2 regions of the Streptomyces sp. NPDC029014 genome follow, and region 1 is predicted to be linked to the other one. Evidence: predicted binding sites of a transcription regulator. Region 1 holds the regulator's gene; the other holds the start of a gene.
The links. Region 1 encodes HrcA, which represses chaperone genes, less so after heat shock. Its sites were predicted from a motif close to TTNGCACTCNGNNNNNCNGAGTGCNAA; they were not measured.
Positions count from the first base shown of each region.

Region 2: a site for HrcA is predicted at 1,734-1,760, ahead of groES (co-chaperone GroES). Genes of this name have one in related genera too.

Region 1 is NZ_JBVHVT010000041.1:36,870-44,335, forward strand. Features, by position in the region: gene ACZ4VL_RS22735 (AMP-dependent synthetase/ligase) at 1-1,810, shown strand, start outside; gene hemW (radical SAM family heme chaperone HemW) at 1,926-3,158, shown strand; gene ACZ4VL_RS22745 (DUF3097 domain-containing protein) at 3,211-4,011, opposite strand; gene ACZ4VL_RS22750 (MBL fold metallo-hydrolase) at 4,004-4,765, opposite strand; gene hrcA (heat-inducible transcriptional repressor HrcA) at 4,910-5,926, shown strand; gene dnaJ (molecular chaperone DnaJ) at 5,927-7,066, shown strand; gene ACZ4VL_RS22765 (nitronate monooxygenase) at 7,225-7,466, shown strand, end outside.
Region 2 is NZ_JBVHVT010000010.1:90,157-97,622, forward strand. Features, by position in the region: gene ACZ4VL_RS07975 (hypothetical protein) at 1-68, shown strand, start outside; gene ACZ4VL_RS07980 (FtsW/RodA/SpoVE family cell cycle protein) at 142-1,545, opposite strand; gene groES (co-chaperone GroES) at 1,907-2,215, shown strand; gene groL (chaperonin GroEL) at 2,331-3,962, shown strand; gene ACZ4VL_RS07995 (ester cyclase) at 4,099-4,791, opposite strand; gene ACZ4VL_RS08000 (SDR family NAD(P)-dependent oxidoreductase) at 4,866-5,639, opposite strand; gene ACZ4VL_RS08005 (MOSC domain-containing protein) at 5,758-6,435, opposite strand; gene ACZ4VL_RS08010 (LysR family transcriptional regulator) at 6,515-7,411, shown strand.

The DNA of each region.
Region 1 (7,466 bases):
CAACGCCGAGGCCTACCGGTACCCGGTGCCCCCGGCCTCCGGCAGCGGCCCCGACGACTGGAGGTCGCTGAGCTGGGGCCAGGCGGCCGAGCGGGTCTTCGCCATCGCAGCCGGCCTGATCGACCTCGGCCTCAAGGCCGAGGAGCGGGTCGCGCTGGCCTCCAACACCCGCGTCGAGTGGATCCTGTCCGACCTCGGCGTGATGTGCGCGGGCGGCGCGGTCACCACCATCTACCCCAGTACCAACGCCGACGAGTCCGCGTTCATCCTCAAGGACTCCGCCAGCCGGGTGCTGATCGCCGAGGACGCCGCGCAGCTGGCCAAGGCCCGCGAGCGCCGCACCGACCTGCCCGACCTCCGGCACGTCGTGGTCCTGGAGGCCGCCGACGCGGTTCCCGCCCAGGGCGACCCGGAGGGCTGGGTGGTCTCCCTCGCCGATCTGGAGGCCCGCGGCAAGCAGTACCTCACCGAGTACCCGGAGGCGGTCGAGGAGCGCATCGGCGCCATCACCGCCGACCAGCTCGCCACCCTCATCTACACCTCCGGCACCACCGGCCGCCCCAAGGGCGTGCGGCTCCCGCACGACAACTGGTCGTACATGGCCAAGGCCACCGTGGCCACCGGTCTGATCACCGCCGAGGACGTCCAGTACCTGTGGCTGCCGCTGGCGCACGTCTTCGGCAAGGTCCTGACCTCCGGCCAGATCGAGGTCGGGCACGTCACCGCCGTCGACGGCCGCATCGACAAGATCGTCGAGAACCTGCCGGTCGTCCAGCCCACCTACATGGCGGCCGTCCCGCGCATCTTCGAGAAGGTCTACAACGGGGCCGCGGGCAAGGCCCGGGCCGGCGGCGGGGCCAAGTACAAGATCTTCCAGTGGGCCGTCGACGTCGCCCGCGAGTACGCCAAGGTCACCCAGGACAACTACCGCCGCACCGGCCGGGCCACCGCCCCCTTCGGCCTCACCACCAAGCACAAGATCGCCGACGCGCTCGTCTACTCCAAGCTCCGCGAGGCCTTCGGCGGCCGGCTGCGCGCCGCCGTCTCCGGCGCCTCCGCCCTGGCCCCCGAGATCGGCTACTTCTTCTCCGGCGCCGGCATCCACATCCTGGAGGGCTACGGCCTGACCGAGTCCAGCGCCGCCTCCTTCGTCAACCCCGGCGAGGCCTACCGCACCGGCACCGTCGGCAAGCCGCTCCCCGGCACCGAGGTCCGCATCGCCGACGACGGCGAGATCCTGCTGCGCGGCCCCGGCGTCATGCAGGGCTACCACGGCCAGCCCGAGAAGACCGCCGAGGTGCTCGAAGAGGACGGCTGGTTGCACACCGGCGACATCGGCGAGCTCTCGCCCGACGGCTACCTGCGCATCACGGACCGCAAGAAGGACCTGATCAAGACCTCCGGCGGCAAGTACGTCGCCCCGGCCGAGATCGAGGGCCAGTTCAAGGCGATCTGCCCGTACGTGTCGAGCATCGTCGTGCACGGCGCCGACCGGAACTTCTGCTCCGCGCTGGTCGCCCTCGACGAGCCCTCCATCATGGGCTGGGCCGCCGAGAACGGGCTCGAGGGCAGGACGTACGCCGAGGTGCTGGCCGCCGCCGAGACGAACCGGCTGGTCGAAACCTACGTGCAGACCCTCAACGAGGGGCTGCAGCGCTGGCAGACGATCAAGAAGTTCCGGATCCTGCCGCGCGACCTCGACGTGGAGCACGGCGACCTCACGCCCAGCCTCAAGCTGAAGCGGCCGGTCGTCGAGCGTGAGTTCAAGCACCTGATCGACGAGATGTACGAGGGCGCCCGCGAGGCCTGAGCCCTGCGGTACGGGGCCCGGCGGACCGCCGGGCCCTCCCGCGGCAGCGGCTGCCGGGTGGCCGCCGGGCGCCCGCCCGGACGGGCCCGCGGCCCGCGTACGGGACAATGGGCGCATGCCTTCCGCACTGCCCGACGGCGAGCCCGTGCCCGAAGACGGCGCGCTGCCGCCGCACGCCCTGGCGGGCGCCGGGGACCGTCCGCTGGGGTTCTACCTGCACGTCCCGTACTGCGCCACCCGCTGCGGGTACTGCGACTTCAACACCTACACCGCGACCGAGCTGCGCGGCTCCGGCGGCGTGCTCGCCTCCCGGGAGAACTACGCCGACACCCTGATCGACGAGGTCCGCCTCGCCCGCAAGGTCCTCGGCGACGACCCGCGGCCCGTCCGCACGGTGTTCGTCGGCGGCGGCACGCCCACGCTGCTGCCCGCCGCGCACCTGGTCCGCATGCTCGCGGCGATCCGCGACGAGTTCGGCCTGGCCGAGGACGCGGAGATCACCACCGAGGCCAACCCGGAGTCGGTCGACCCGGCCTACCTGGCCGAGCTGCGCGCCGGCGGCTTCAACCGGATTTCCTTCGGCATGCAGAGCGCGCGGCAGCACGTCCTGAAGGTGCTCGACCGCACGCACACCCCGGGCCGCCCCGAGGCCTGCGTCGCGGAGGCCCGCCGGGCCGGCTTCGAGCACGTCAACCTGGACCTGATCTACGGCACGCCAGGGGAGTCGGACGACGACTGGCGGGCCTCGCTGGACGCGGCCCTCGGCGCCGGCCCGGACCACGTCTCGGCGTACGCCCTGATCGTGGAGGAGGGCACTCAGCTCGCCCGCCGGATCCGCCGCGGCGAGGTCCCCATGACCGACGACGACGTCCACGCGGACCGGTACCTGATCGCGGACGAGGTGTTCGCCGCGGCCGGCTACTCCTGGTACGAGGTCTCCAACTGGGCCGCCTCCGAGGCGGGCCGCTGCCTGCACAACGAGCTGTACTGGCGGGGCGCGGACTGGTGGGGCGCGGGCCCCGGCGCGCACAGCCACGTCGGCGGGGTGCGCTGGTGGAACGTGAAGCACCCCGGCGCCTACGCGGCCGCGCTGGCCGCGGGCCGGTCCCCCGGCGCCGGCCGCGAGCTGCTGTCCGAGGAGGACCGGCGCGTCGAGCGGATCCTGCTGGAGCTGCGGCTCGTGGACGGCTGCCCGCTGTCCCTGCTTGCCCCGGCCGGCCTGGCGGCCTCCCGCCGCGCCGTGGAGGACGGCCTGCTGGAGCCGGGCCCGTACGCGGCCGGGCGCGCCGTGCTCACCCTGCGGGGCCGGCTGCTGGCCGACGCGGTGGTCCGGGACCTGGTCGACTGACACCGGCCGCCCGGCCCGAGCCTCGGCGGCGCGGGTCGGGCCGCGGGCCGGGTCAGGCCGTGACGTGGTCGATGAGGTGCTCCACCGCGCCCAGCAGGGCGGGCTCCAGGTCCCTGTACGACGTCACGCGGGACAGGACGTGCTGCCAGGCGGCCCCGGTGTGCTCGGGCCAGCCCAGCGCCCGGCAGACGCCCGTCTTCCAGTCCTGGCCGCGCGGGACCTCGGGCCAGGCGGCGATGCCCAGCGCGGACGGCTTCACGGCCTGCCAGACGTCCACGTACGGGTGGCCCAGCACCAGCACGTCGTCACAGGCGACGGCCGCGGCGATCCGGGACTCCTTCGAGCCGGGCACCAGGTGGTCGACCAGGACGCCCAGGCGGGCGTCCGGGCCGGGCGCGAACTCCGCGACGACGTCGGGCAGGTGGTCGACGCCCTCCAGGTACTCCACGACGACGCCCTCGATCCGCAGGTCGTCGCCCCACACCCGCTCGACCAGCTCGGCGTCGTGCCGGCCCTCCACGTAGATCCGCCCCGCCCGCGCCACCCGGGCCCGGGCCCCCGGGACCGCGATCGAGCCCGAGGCCGTGCGCCGCGGCCCCGCCGAGGTCCGGGCGGCGGGCCGGACGAGGGTGACCACGGCCCCCTCCAGCAGGAAGCCGCGGGGCTCCAGCGGGAAGACCCGCCGCTTGCCGAAGCGGTCCTCCAGGGTCACCGTGCCCGCCTCGCAGGCCACCACGGCGCCGCAGAAGTCCGTACCGGCCACCTCGACCACCAGGTCGGGATCGGCGGGCACCTCGGGCACGGCCCGGGCGCGCTTCCACGGCGGGGTCAGGTCGGGGGAGTACTCACGCATCCGGCCGCCCCTGGGGGAGCGGGTGCGCGCCCGGGTCCGTCAGACCGAACCGGGCGGCCAGTGCGTCGCGTTGCGCGCGGACGAAGGCCGCGTCGACCACGGCGCCGTGCCCCGGCACGTACAGCGCGTCCTCCCCGCCCAGCGCCAGCAGTCGGTCCACGGCCGCCGGCCACTGCTCGGGCAGCGCGTCCCGGCCCGCCTGGGGCTCGCCGGACTCCTCCACGAGGTCGCCGCAGAACACCGTCTCGCGCTCGCCCGGCACGAAGACGGCGAGGTCGTAGGGGGTGTGGCCGGGCCCCACGTTGGCCAGCAGCACCTGGACGCCGCCCAGGTCGAGCGTCCACTCGCCCGACACCAGGTGCCGCGGGGGCACCAGCAGGTCCGCGGCCTCGGCGGCCTCGGCCGCGTCCAGGCCCTGGCGCACCGCGTCCTCCCGGAGCTCTTCGCGTCCCGAGCGGAGCTCGCCGTCGAGCCCGACCGCCCCGTAGACCTCGGCCCCGGAGAAGGCCGCGCTGCCCAGGACGTGATCGAAATGTCCGTGGGTGAATGCGATATGGGTCACGTGCCGGCCCGTCAGCCGCTCGGCCTCGGCCCTCAGCGAGGCCCCCTCACGAACGCTCGAACCGGGGTCGATCATCAGGACGGAATCGTCCCCGACCACCAGTCCCACCGTGCAATCCCACACCGGAAGACGCTTGCGGCCGGTCCGCCGTGTCAAACGTTCCCAATTCGTGTCTTCCCACCGTACGTCCATACCGCGACGCTACCTGGCGGGCCACCCTTGCTAGCCGTGCACTACCCGGCCGTACACTGGCCGGGGGATCGCTGGCACTCCGACGAGGCGAGTGCCAGAAGCAGTGGACCACGACGACCCGCATCACAGCTGGAGGTGTGCGCGATGCTCAGCGAACGCAGACTCGAGGTGCTCCGCGCCATCGTCCAGGACTACGTCGGGACGGAGGAGCCGGTCGGCTCCAAGGCGCTGACCGAGCGCCACAAGCTCGGCGTCTCGCCGGCCACCGTGCGCAACGACATGGCCGTCCTGGAGGAGGAGGGCTACATCGCCCAGCCGCACACGAGTGCCGGCCGGATCCCCACGGACAAGGGCTACCGCCTCTTCGTCGACAAGCTGGCGGACGTCAAGCCGCTGTCGACGCCGGAGCGCCGGGCCATCCAGAACTTCCTCGACGGCGCCGTCGACCTCGACGACGTCATCGGCCGGACGGTGCGGCTGCTCTCGACGCTGACCCGGCAGGTCGCGATCGTGCAGTACCCGTCGCTGACCCGCTCCACGGTCCGGCACGTCGAACTGCTCGCGCTGGCGCCGGCCCGCCTGATGCTGGTGCTGATCACCGACACCGGCCGGGTCGAACAGCGGCTGGTCGACTGCCAGGCGCCGTTCGCCGAGAGCTCGCTCGCCGATCTGCGGGCGCGGCTCAACAGCAGGGTCGTCGGCCGCCGGTTCACCGATGTGCCGCGGCTCGTGCAGGACCTCCCGGAGGCCTTCGAGCCGGACGACCGGGGCACGGTCGCGACCGTGCTCCAGACGTTGCTGGAGACGCTGGCGGAGGAGGCGGAGGAGCGGCTGATGATCGGCGGTACCGCCAATCTGACGCGCTCCGGACATGATTTCCCCCTGACGATCAGGCCGGTGCTGGAGGCGCTGGAGGAGCAGGTCGTGCTCCTCAAGCTGCTCGGCGAGGCCAGTGAATCAGGCATGGCTGTACGAATCGGACATGAGAACGCTTACGAGGGACTGAACTCCACGTCCGTCGTGTCGGTCGGCTACGGTTCGGGCGGCGAGAGTGTCGCCAAACTCGGCGTGGTCGGACCGACCCGCATGGACTACCCCGGAACGATGGGAGCGGTACGCGCAGTGGCACGTTACGTCGGACAGATCCTGGCGGAGTCGTAAGTGGCCACGGACTACTACGCCGTACTCGGCGTACGCCGCGACGCATCGCAGGACGAGATCAAGAAGGCCTTCCGCCGCCTGGCGCGCGAACTCCACCCGGACGTGAATCCGGACCCGAAGACGCAGGAGCGCTTCAAGGAGATCAACGCCGCGTACGAGGTCCTCTCGGACCCGCAGAAGAAGCAGGTCTACGACCTCGGCGGGGACCCGCTGTCCTCCTCGGGCGGCGCCGGTGGCGCGGGCGGCTTCGGCGCGGGCGGCTTCGGCAACTTCTCGGACATCATGGACGCCTTCTTCGGCCAGGCGGCGCAGCGCGGACCGCGCTCGCGGACCCGTCGCGGCCAGGACGCCATGATCCGCCTCGACCTGGAGCTGGACGAGGCCGCGTTCGGTACGACCAAGGACATCCAGGTCGACACCGCCGTCGTCTGCACCACCTGCTCCGGTGAGGGCGCGGCGCCCGGCACCTCGGCGCAGACGTGTGACATGTGCCGCGGCCGCGGTGAGGTCTCGCAGGTCACCCGGTCCTTCCTGGGCCAGGTCATGACCTCGCGCCCCTGCCCCCAGTGCCAGGGCTTCGGCACCGTCGTCCCGACCCCGTGCCCCGAGTGCGCGGGCGACGGCCGGGTCCGCTCCCGCCGCAGCCTCACGGTCAAGATCCCGGCCGGCGTCGAGAACGGCACCCGGATCCAGCTCGCGGGCGAGGGCGAGGTCGGCCCCGGCGGCGGCCCCGCCGGCGACCTGTACGTCGAGATCCACGAGCTGCCGCACCCGATCTTCCAGCGGCGCGGCGACGACCTGCACTGCACGGTGACCATCCCCATGACGGCGGCGGCCCTCGGCACCAAGTGCCCGCTGGAGACGCTCGACGGCATGGAGGAGGTCGACATCCGGCCCGGCACCCAGTCCGGCCAGTCGATCCCGCTGCACGGCCGGGGCGTGACCCACCTGCGCGGCGGCGGCCGCGGCGACCTGATCGTCCACGTCGAGGTGCAGACCCCGGGCAAGCTGGACGCCCAGCAGGAGGAGCTGCTGCGCCAGCTCGCCAAGCTGCGCGGCGAGGAGCGGCCGATGGGCCAGTTCGCGCCGGGCCAGCAGGGCCTCTTCAGCCGTCTGAAGGACGCGTTCAACGGCCGCTGAGCCGCCCGCGGGAGACCGCGTGCACGACGTACGAGCCCGGTCCGGGGATACCCCGGGCCGGGCTCGGCGCTCCTGCCGGGACACCGGTCGGGCGGGGTGATGGCGGGGGCGATCGCGGAGATTCGGCGCCGTGGGCGGGACGTGGCACGATGCTGGACATGTCCTTGGCACTGAGCGGTCTCCACCGGTACCCGATCGTGCAGGCTCCCATGGCGGGCGGGGCCTCCTGTCCGCCGCTCGCCGCCGCCGTGTGCGAGGCGGGCGCCCTGGGCTTCCTCGCCGGCGGCTACAAGACCGCCGACGGCATGTACCAGGAGGTCAAACGGCTGCGCGCGCTCACCCGCCGCCCGTTCGGCGTGAACCTCTTCATGCCGCAGACCGGCCCCGTCGACCAGGCCGC
Region 2 (7,466 bases), on a different contig from region 1:
AGCTGTCGCCCCCCGCGGCCGAGGCCGAGGCGGCCAAACGGGTGATGGAGTCCGCGGCCGGCGGCTGAGACCCCCCGCGTCTGCGGCCCCCGCGGTGGCGCCCCCGCGTCTGCGGCCCCCGTAGCGGCGCCCCGCGGCCCCTCAGTCCCGCCCGGCCGCCACCACCGGGGTGATCACGGTCTCCACCGGGCCGCGGCGGTCCGCCAGGCGCTGGCGCTCCGCGCTGTCGCTGATCCGCAGCAGCAGCGCGATCATGATCCAGTTGGCCAGGAGGGACGAGCCGCCCTTCGCCAGGAACGGCAGCGCCTTGCCGGTCAGCGGGATCAGCCCGGTCACGCCCCCCGCCACCACGAACACCTGGAGCGCCAGCGCTGCCGACAGGCCGACCGCCAGCAGCTTCCCGAACGGGTCGCGGGCGCCCAGCGCCATCCGCAGCCCCCGCTGCACGAGGAGCGCGTACAGGAGCAGCACCGCCATCACTCCGGCCAGGCCCAGCTCCTCGCCCACCGTCGTCAGGATGAAGTCGCTGCGCCCGGCGAACTTGATCAGCTCCGGATGTCCGAGGCCGAGCCCCGTGCCCGAGACGCCGCCGGTGCCGAAGCTGAACAGGGCCTGCGCCGACTGGTCCGAGGTGACCCCCGGCGGCCGCTCCTGCCAGTAGTACGACAGCGGGTTCAGCCAGGCGGCCACGCGCGCCTTCACGTGCGGCTCGGTCGAGCCGACGACGAACGCGCCGGCCGCGGCCATGACCAGCCCGCACACGATCCAGCTCGTGCGCTCGGTGGCGACGTACAGCATCACCACGAAGACGCCGAAGAAGATCAGCGAGGTGCCCAGGTCCCGCTCGAAGACCAGCACCAGCATCGACAGGACCCACACGGTGGCGATGGGGGCGAGCTGGCGCATCGGCGGCAGCCTCAGCCCGAGGAACCGCCGGCCGGTCAGGGCGAGCGAGTCGCGGTGGACCACCAGGTAGCCGGCGAAGAAGACCGCGATCATGATCTTCACGAACTCGCCCGGCTGCGCGGAGAAGCCGCCGATGACGATCCAGCGCTTCGCCCCGTACGTGTCCGCGGGCGAGAAAGCCGGCGCGATCAGCAGCACCAGCGCCGCGGCCATCGTGAGGTAGATGAACCGCTGGAGCAGCCGGTGGTCCCGCAGCAGCGCCACCACCAGCAGGCAGGCCGCCACGCCGATCACCGTCCACACCAGCTGGCCGGGGGCGTTGGCCTCGGCGCCGTACCGCTCGACGTACGACTGGTCGAGCCGGTGCAGCAGCACCAGCCCGAGCCCGGTCAGCAGCATCGCCAGCGGCAGGATCAGCGGATCGGCGTACGCGGCGAACCGGCGTACGCCCAGGTGTGCCACCAGGGCCAGCAGGCCCATGCTGATCGCGAAGCCGGAGAGGTCGACCGGCAGCTCGCCGTTCAGCCCCAGGCCGGCGCTCGCGTGCCCGAGGACGGTGGTGCCGACGACGAAGACGAGCAGCAGCGCCTCGGTGCGGCGGCGGGCTCCGGCCGCCGTCGGCGGCCTCAGCCCCCGCACGTCGGTCCGATCTGGCCGTCAATGGGGCGCTTTATCTTCATATCGTCTAAGACGACGACGATCTTCCCGGGGTTCCTTCCGGTTCACCCGGGCGGCGGGGCGGAGCGGGGAAGTGCTGGTGGGGAGCCGTCGGGATCCGGCCGACCGGGCGTCCGAGGTGGCCGGATGTGCGAACCCGAGGGAGCGTATTGGCACTCCGCTTGACCGAGTGCTAATCGCCGGAATAGTCTCGCACCTGGCACTCGCCCCAGGTGAGTGCCAACACAGCGACGGGCAGGTCCGGCACCCGCGACGACGGATCCACCTGGTCGCCACCTCAGACAGTTAACCCCGTGAGATCTCCGAAGGGGGAGGTCGGATCGTGACGACCACCAGCTCCAAGGTTGCCATCAAGCCGCTTGAAGACCGCATCGTGGTCCAGCCGCTCGACGCCGAGCAGACCACGGCCTCCGGCCTGGTCATCCCGGACACCGCGAAGGAGAAGCCCCAGGAGGGCGTCGTCCTCGCCGTGGGCCCGGGCCGCTTCGAGGACGGCCAGCGTCTCCCGCTGGACGTCAACGTCGGCGACATCGTGCTGTACAGCAAGTACGGCGGCACCGAGGTGAAGTACAGCGGCGAGGAGTACCTCGTCCTCTCGGCTCGCGACGTGCTCGCGATCATCGAGAAGTAATTCACTTCTCCCAGCACTGCTTTGATCTGCGCCCCTGGTCACCCCGCTGATTGCCGGGCGGCGAGGGGCGCGGGTCGTTGAACCCCAAGTTTTCCGAGAGGGCTGAACCGCTCCCATGGCGAAGATCCTGAAGTTCGACGAGGACGCCCGTCGCGCCCTCGAGCGCGGCGTCAACAAGCTTGCCGACACGGTCAAGGTGACGATCGGCCCCAAGGGCCGCAACGTCGTCATCGACAAGAAGTTCGGCGCCCCCACCATCACCAACGACGGTGTCACCATCGCCCGCGAGGTCGAGCTGGACGACCCGTACGAGAACCTCGGCGCGCAGCTGGTGAAGGAGGTGGCGACCAAGACCAACGACATCGCGGGTGACGGCACCACCACCGCCACCGTGCTGGCCCAGGCGCTGGTCCGCGAGGGTCTGCGCAACGTCGCCGCGGGCGCCTCCCCGGCCGCCCTGAAGAAGGGCATCGACGCCGCGGTCAAGGCCGTGTCCGCCGAGCTCCTCGACACCGCCCGTCCGATCGAGGACAAGTCCGACATCGCCGCCGTGGCCGCGCTCTCCGCGCAGGACCAGCAGGTCGGCGAGCTCATCGCCGAGGCGATGGACAAGGTCGGCAAGGACGGTGTCATCACCGTCGAGGAGTCCAACGCCTTCGGCCTGGAGCTGGAGTTCACCGAGGGCATGGCCTTCGACAAGGGCTACCTGTCGCCGTACTTCGTCACGGACCAGGAGCGCATGGAGGCCGTCCTCGAGGACCCCTTCATCCTGATCCACCAGGGCAAGATCTCCGCGATCCAGGACCTGCTGCCGCTGCTGGAGAAGGTCATCCAGTCGGGTGGCTCCAAGCCGCTGCTGATCATCGCCGAGGACGTCGAGGGCGAGGCCCTCTCCACCCTCGTCGTCAACAAGATCCGCGGCACCTTCAACGCGGTCGCCGTCAAGGCGCCCGGCTTCGGTGACCGCCGCAAGGCGATGCTGCAGGACATGGCCACCCTCACCGGTGCCACCGTCATCGCCGAGGAGGTCGGCCTCAAGCTCGACCAGGCCGGCCTGGACGTCCTGGGCAGCGCGCGCCGCGTGACCATCACCAAGGACGACACCACGATCGTCGACGGTGCCGGCACCGCCGAGGACGTGCTCGGCCGCGTCAACCAGATCAAGGGCGAGATCGAGGCGACCGACTCCGACTGGGACCGCGAGAAGCTGCAGGAGCGCCTGGCGAAGCTCGCCGGCGGCGTCTGCGTCATCAAGGTCGGCGCCGCCACCGAGGTGGAGCTGAAGGAGAAGAAGCACCGTCTGGAGGACGCCATCTCCGCGACCCGCGCCGCGGTCGAGGAGGGCATCGTCTCCGGTGGTGGCTCCGCGCTGGTCCACGCCGTCAAGGTCCTGGAGGACAACCTCGGCCTGACCGGCGACGAGGGCACGGGTGTCGCGGTCGTCCGCCGCGCCGCCGTCGAGCCGCTGCGCTGGATCGCCGAGAACGCCGGCCTCGAGGGCTACGTCATCACCTCCAAGGTGGGCGAGCTGGAGAAGGGCAACGGCTTCAACGCCGCCACCGGCGAGTACGGCGACCTGGTCAAGGCCGGCGTCATCGACCCGGTCAAGGTCACCCGCTCCGCCCTGGAGAACGCCGCCTCCATCGCCTCCCTGCTGCTCACGACCGAGACCCTGGTCGTCGAGAAGAAGGAAGAGGAAGAGGCCAACGGCCACGGGCACGGCCACGGTCACGGCCACAGCCACTGACCCCCGATGAGCCGGTCCGCTGACCGCTGACCGGCTCCCTTCGGACTGCGACCCCGGTCGCCGCCGCTCAACGGTGGTGGCCGGGGTCTTCCCGTGGGCCGGGAGCCGTGGGTCGGAGCCGGTCGGGCGGGTCCGCTCAGGACATCGCCCCGAGCTGCCGCATCAGGCCGTTGGTGTCGTAGTGCCACCAGCCTTCCTTGATCATCCCGTTCTCGCAGCGGAAGACCGTCGTGCCGGTCATCGTGCAGGTCTTGCCGGTGGGGGCGATCCCCATGAACGTGCCCTTGTGCTTGCCGGTCCAGGTCCACAGCGTGGTGACGTAGTCGTCCTGCGCCATCTGCGCGTCGCAGGTGAAGGAGAAGTCGAAGGCGCCGCGCCACATCTCCACGTCCTCGCGGATGCCCTCGCGGCCCGTCTTGTCGACGGGGTTGGCCACGTCGTGGTCCATGTAGTCCGACGCGTAGACCTCCTCGATGACGTCCAACTTGCCCTTCGCGGTGATGTCGTCGAACACCCGGTTCGCGAGCAGCGCGTTGAGGTGCTCGTCGCGGACCACGTCCAGGTTGGTGAACCGCGGCATCCCGTCGCAGAGGGCCACCATCTCCTGGAACATCCGGTCCGTCTCCGGGAGATGAGAGTTCCTCATGGCCTCTTCGTACGACGGGAACTCGACCACGTCGACATAGTGCGTCTCTGATTCGCGGTCCCTGCCGACCACGCTGTGCGTCACGGTGCGCTTGCCGCTGGTCTGCGCCAGGTACTGGTCCATGAGCGCGCTGACGGCCTCGGGCCTGCTCGTCTCGTAATCGACTATTTGTACGAATGTCATGGCGTCTCCCGGGGCTGGATGGGATACGTCCAGTTTAGGGAGATTTACGCCATCCGGCTGATTCCTGCGGCCTTCTACCGGGGGCCGTACTTGCGGCCCGTACGCGAGGACAGCCCGCCCAGCAGCCCGCGCGGCGTCAGCTTCACCACGCCCATCAGCGCCTTGTACCGCGGGTCCGGGACCGAGACCGTCTTGCCGCGCGCCAGGTCGTCGAGGGCCGCCGCCACCAGCTTGTCGGCGTCCAGCCACATCCAGTTGGGGATGTTGTCCGTGCCCATGCCGGCCCGCTGGTGGAACTCCGTCCGCACGAAGCCCGGGCACAGCGCCATCAGGCGCACGCCCGACCCGGCCAGGTCCCGCGCCGCGCCCTGGGTGAACTGCACGACCCAGGCCTTGCTCGCCCCGTAGGTGCCGCGCGGCACGAAGGCCGCCACCGAGGCCACGTTGATGACGCCGCCGCGGCCGCGCGAGCGCATCGACGCGGTGGCCGCCGAGGTCAGCCGCAGCACCGCCTCGATGTGCACCTTCAGCATGGTCAGCTCGTCGGCCATGGAGACCTCGAGGTAGCGGCCCTTGTTCCCGAACCCGGCGTTGTTGACCAGCAGGTCCACCGGGTGCGTCCGGTCGTCGAGGCGCCGCTCGACCGCGGCGATGCCCGCCTCGGTCGACAGGTCCGCGGTCAGCACCTCGGCCTCGATGCCGTGCCGGTCGTGCAGTTCCGTGGCCTGCTCGGCGAGGCGCGCGGTGTCGCGGGCGACCAGTACGAGGTTGTGGCCCTGGGCGGCGAGCTTGCGGGCGAAGGCGGCGCCGATGCCCGCCGTGGATCCAGTGATCAGCGCAGTCGTCATGTGCGCAACCTAGCCGCCCCGGACGACAGTCCGGAGCGGGCCCGCCCTGGCGGTACCACTTCGTCCGCTTTCCCCCCGGCGGGCGCCGCGGGCTCATCGGCGGCCCGTCGCCGGCCGACTACTTCCCGTACTTCTCCAGATGGGCGCGGGCCTTCTCGTGGGCCTTCGGCTCCATCGCCGCGCCGGCCGCCAGGGTCCGCGGGAGCAGCGCCCGTTCGAGGGTGAAGGCCCGGAACCAGAGCCCCACCGTCACGTCGTGGTCCGGACGGCCGACCACCTCCACCGCGTCCCCGGCCGAGACCTCCCCCTCCTGCACCACGCGCAGGTACGCGCCCGGCCGCACGGCCTGCGTGTACCGCTTCACCCAGCCCGGCTCACCGAGCGCCCCCTGGAAGGTGGCGCACGGGATGCGCGCCGAGGCCACCTCCAGGACGAGGTCGGCGCCGATCCGCCAGCGCTCGCCGAGGAGCGCGCCGGTCACGTCGATGCCGGAGGTGGTGAGGTTCTCCCCGAAGATCCCGCCGGGCAGTTCGCGCCCCAGCTCGTCCTCCCACCAGTCCAGGTCCTCGCGCGCGTAGGCGTACACCGCCTGGTGCTCGCCGCCGTGGTGGCGCAGGTCGCAGACGGCGTCACCCTCCACCCCGCTCGCGCCGACCCCCTCGGGGCCGGGGGCGAACACCCGGACCGGGCCGGCGGCCGGCCGCTTGCCGATCCCGGTCACCCCGCCCTCGGCGGTGGTGTAGTCGACGGCCGTCGCCCGGCCGAGGTTCACGGAGATCACATGCTTGGGCGCCATGGGCACACGCTAGCCGAGCGCCCTCAAAGGGGCACGGGAGTATGTGCGCCGCCATCAAAGCCGGGCTTATGCTCGAAGAATGATCGAGGCACGCCATCTCCGGGTCCTGCGCGCCGTGGCCGACACCGGCTCCTTCTCGGCCGCCGCCCGCGAACTCGGCTGCACCCAGCCCGCCGTCTCCCAGCAGATGAAGGCGCTGGAGCAGTCGGCCGGGACCCCTCTGCTGATCCGCGCCGGTCGCGAGATGCGGCTCACCCAGGCCGGCGCCGCCCTGGTCCGGCACGCCGCAGGGATCCTGGCCGGGCTGACCGCCGCCGAGGAGGAGGTCGCGGCCATCGCCGGGCTGCGCGCCGGCCGGGTCCGGCTCGTGTCCTTCCCCAGCGGCAGCTCCACCCTGGTCCCGACGGCGCTCGCCGCGATGCGGGCCGCGCACCCGGGGACACGGATCTCGCTGGTCGAGGCGGAGCCCCCGCGTTCGGTGGAGATGCTGCGCGACGGCGACTGCGACGTGGCGCTGGCCTTCCGCTACGCCGGGACCGCGGCCACCGCCGAGTGGGACGACCTCGTCGTGCGGCCCCTGCTGACGGACCGCCTCGTCGGGCTGGTGCCCGAGGGGCACCGGCTGGCCGGTGCCGGGAAGCTGGGCATGGCCGAGCTGGCGGACGAGCCCTGGATCGCGGGCTGCCCGCGCTGCCGCCGCCATCTGGTCGAGGTGTGCGAGGGCGTCGGCTTCACCCCGCGCATCGACTTCGCCACCGACGACTACCCGGCCGTGGCGGGCCTCGTCGGCGCCGGGCTGGGCGTCGCCGTACTGCCGGAGCTCGCGCTGGAGTCCGTACGGGCCAAGGGCGTGAGCACGCTGACCGTGGAGCCGGCCGTGGAGCGGGAGGTCGTGGCGCTGACGCTGCCCGACCTGGCCCGCGTACCGGCCGTGGCGGAGACCCTGGCCGAGCTGGAGCGGGCCGCCGCGCGCTGAGCGGCGCACGGCGGCCCCGCCTGTGGGTCACCACGGGGTGAGGAAACGTTTCTGC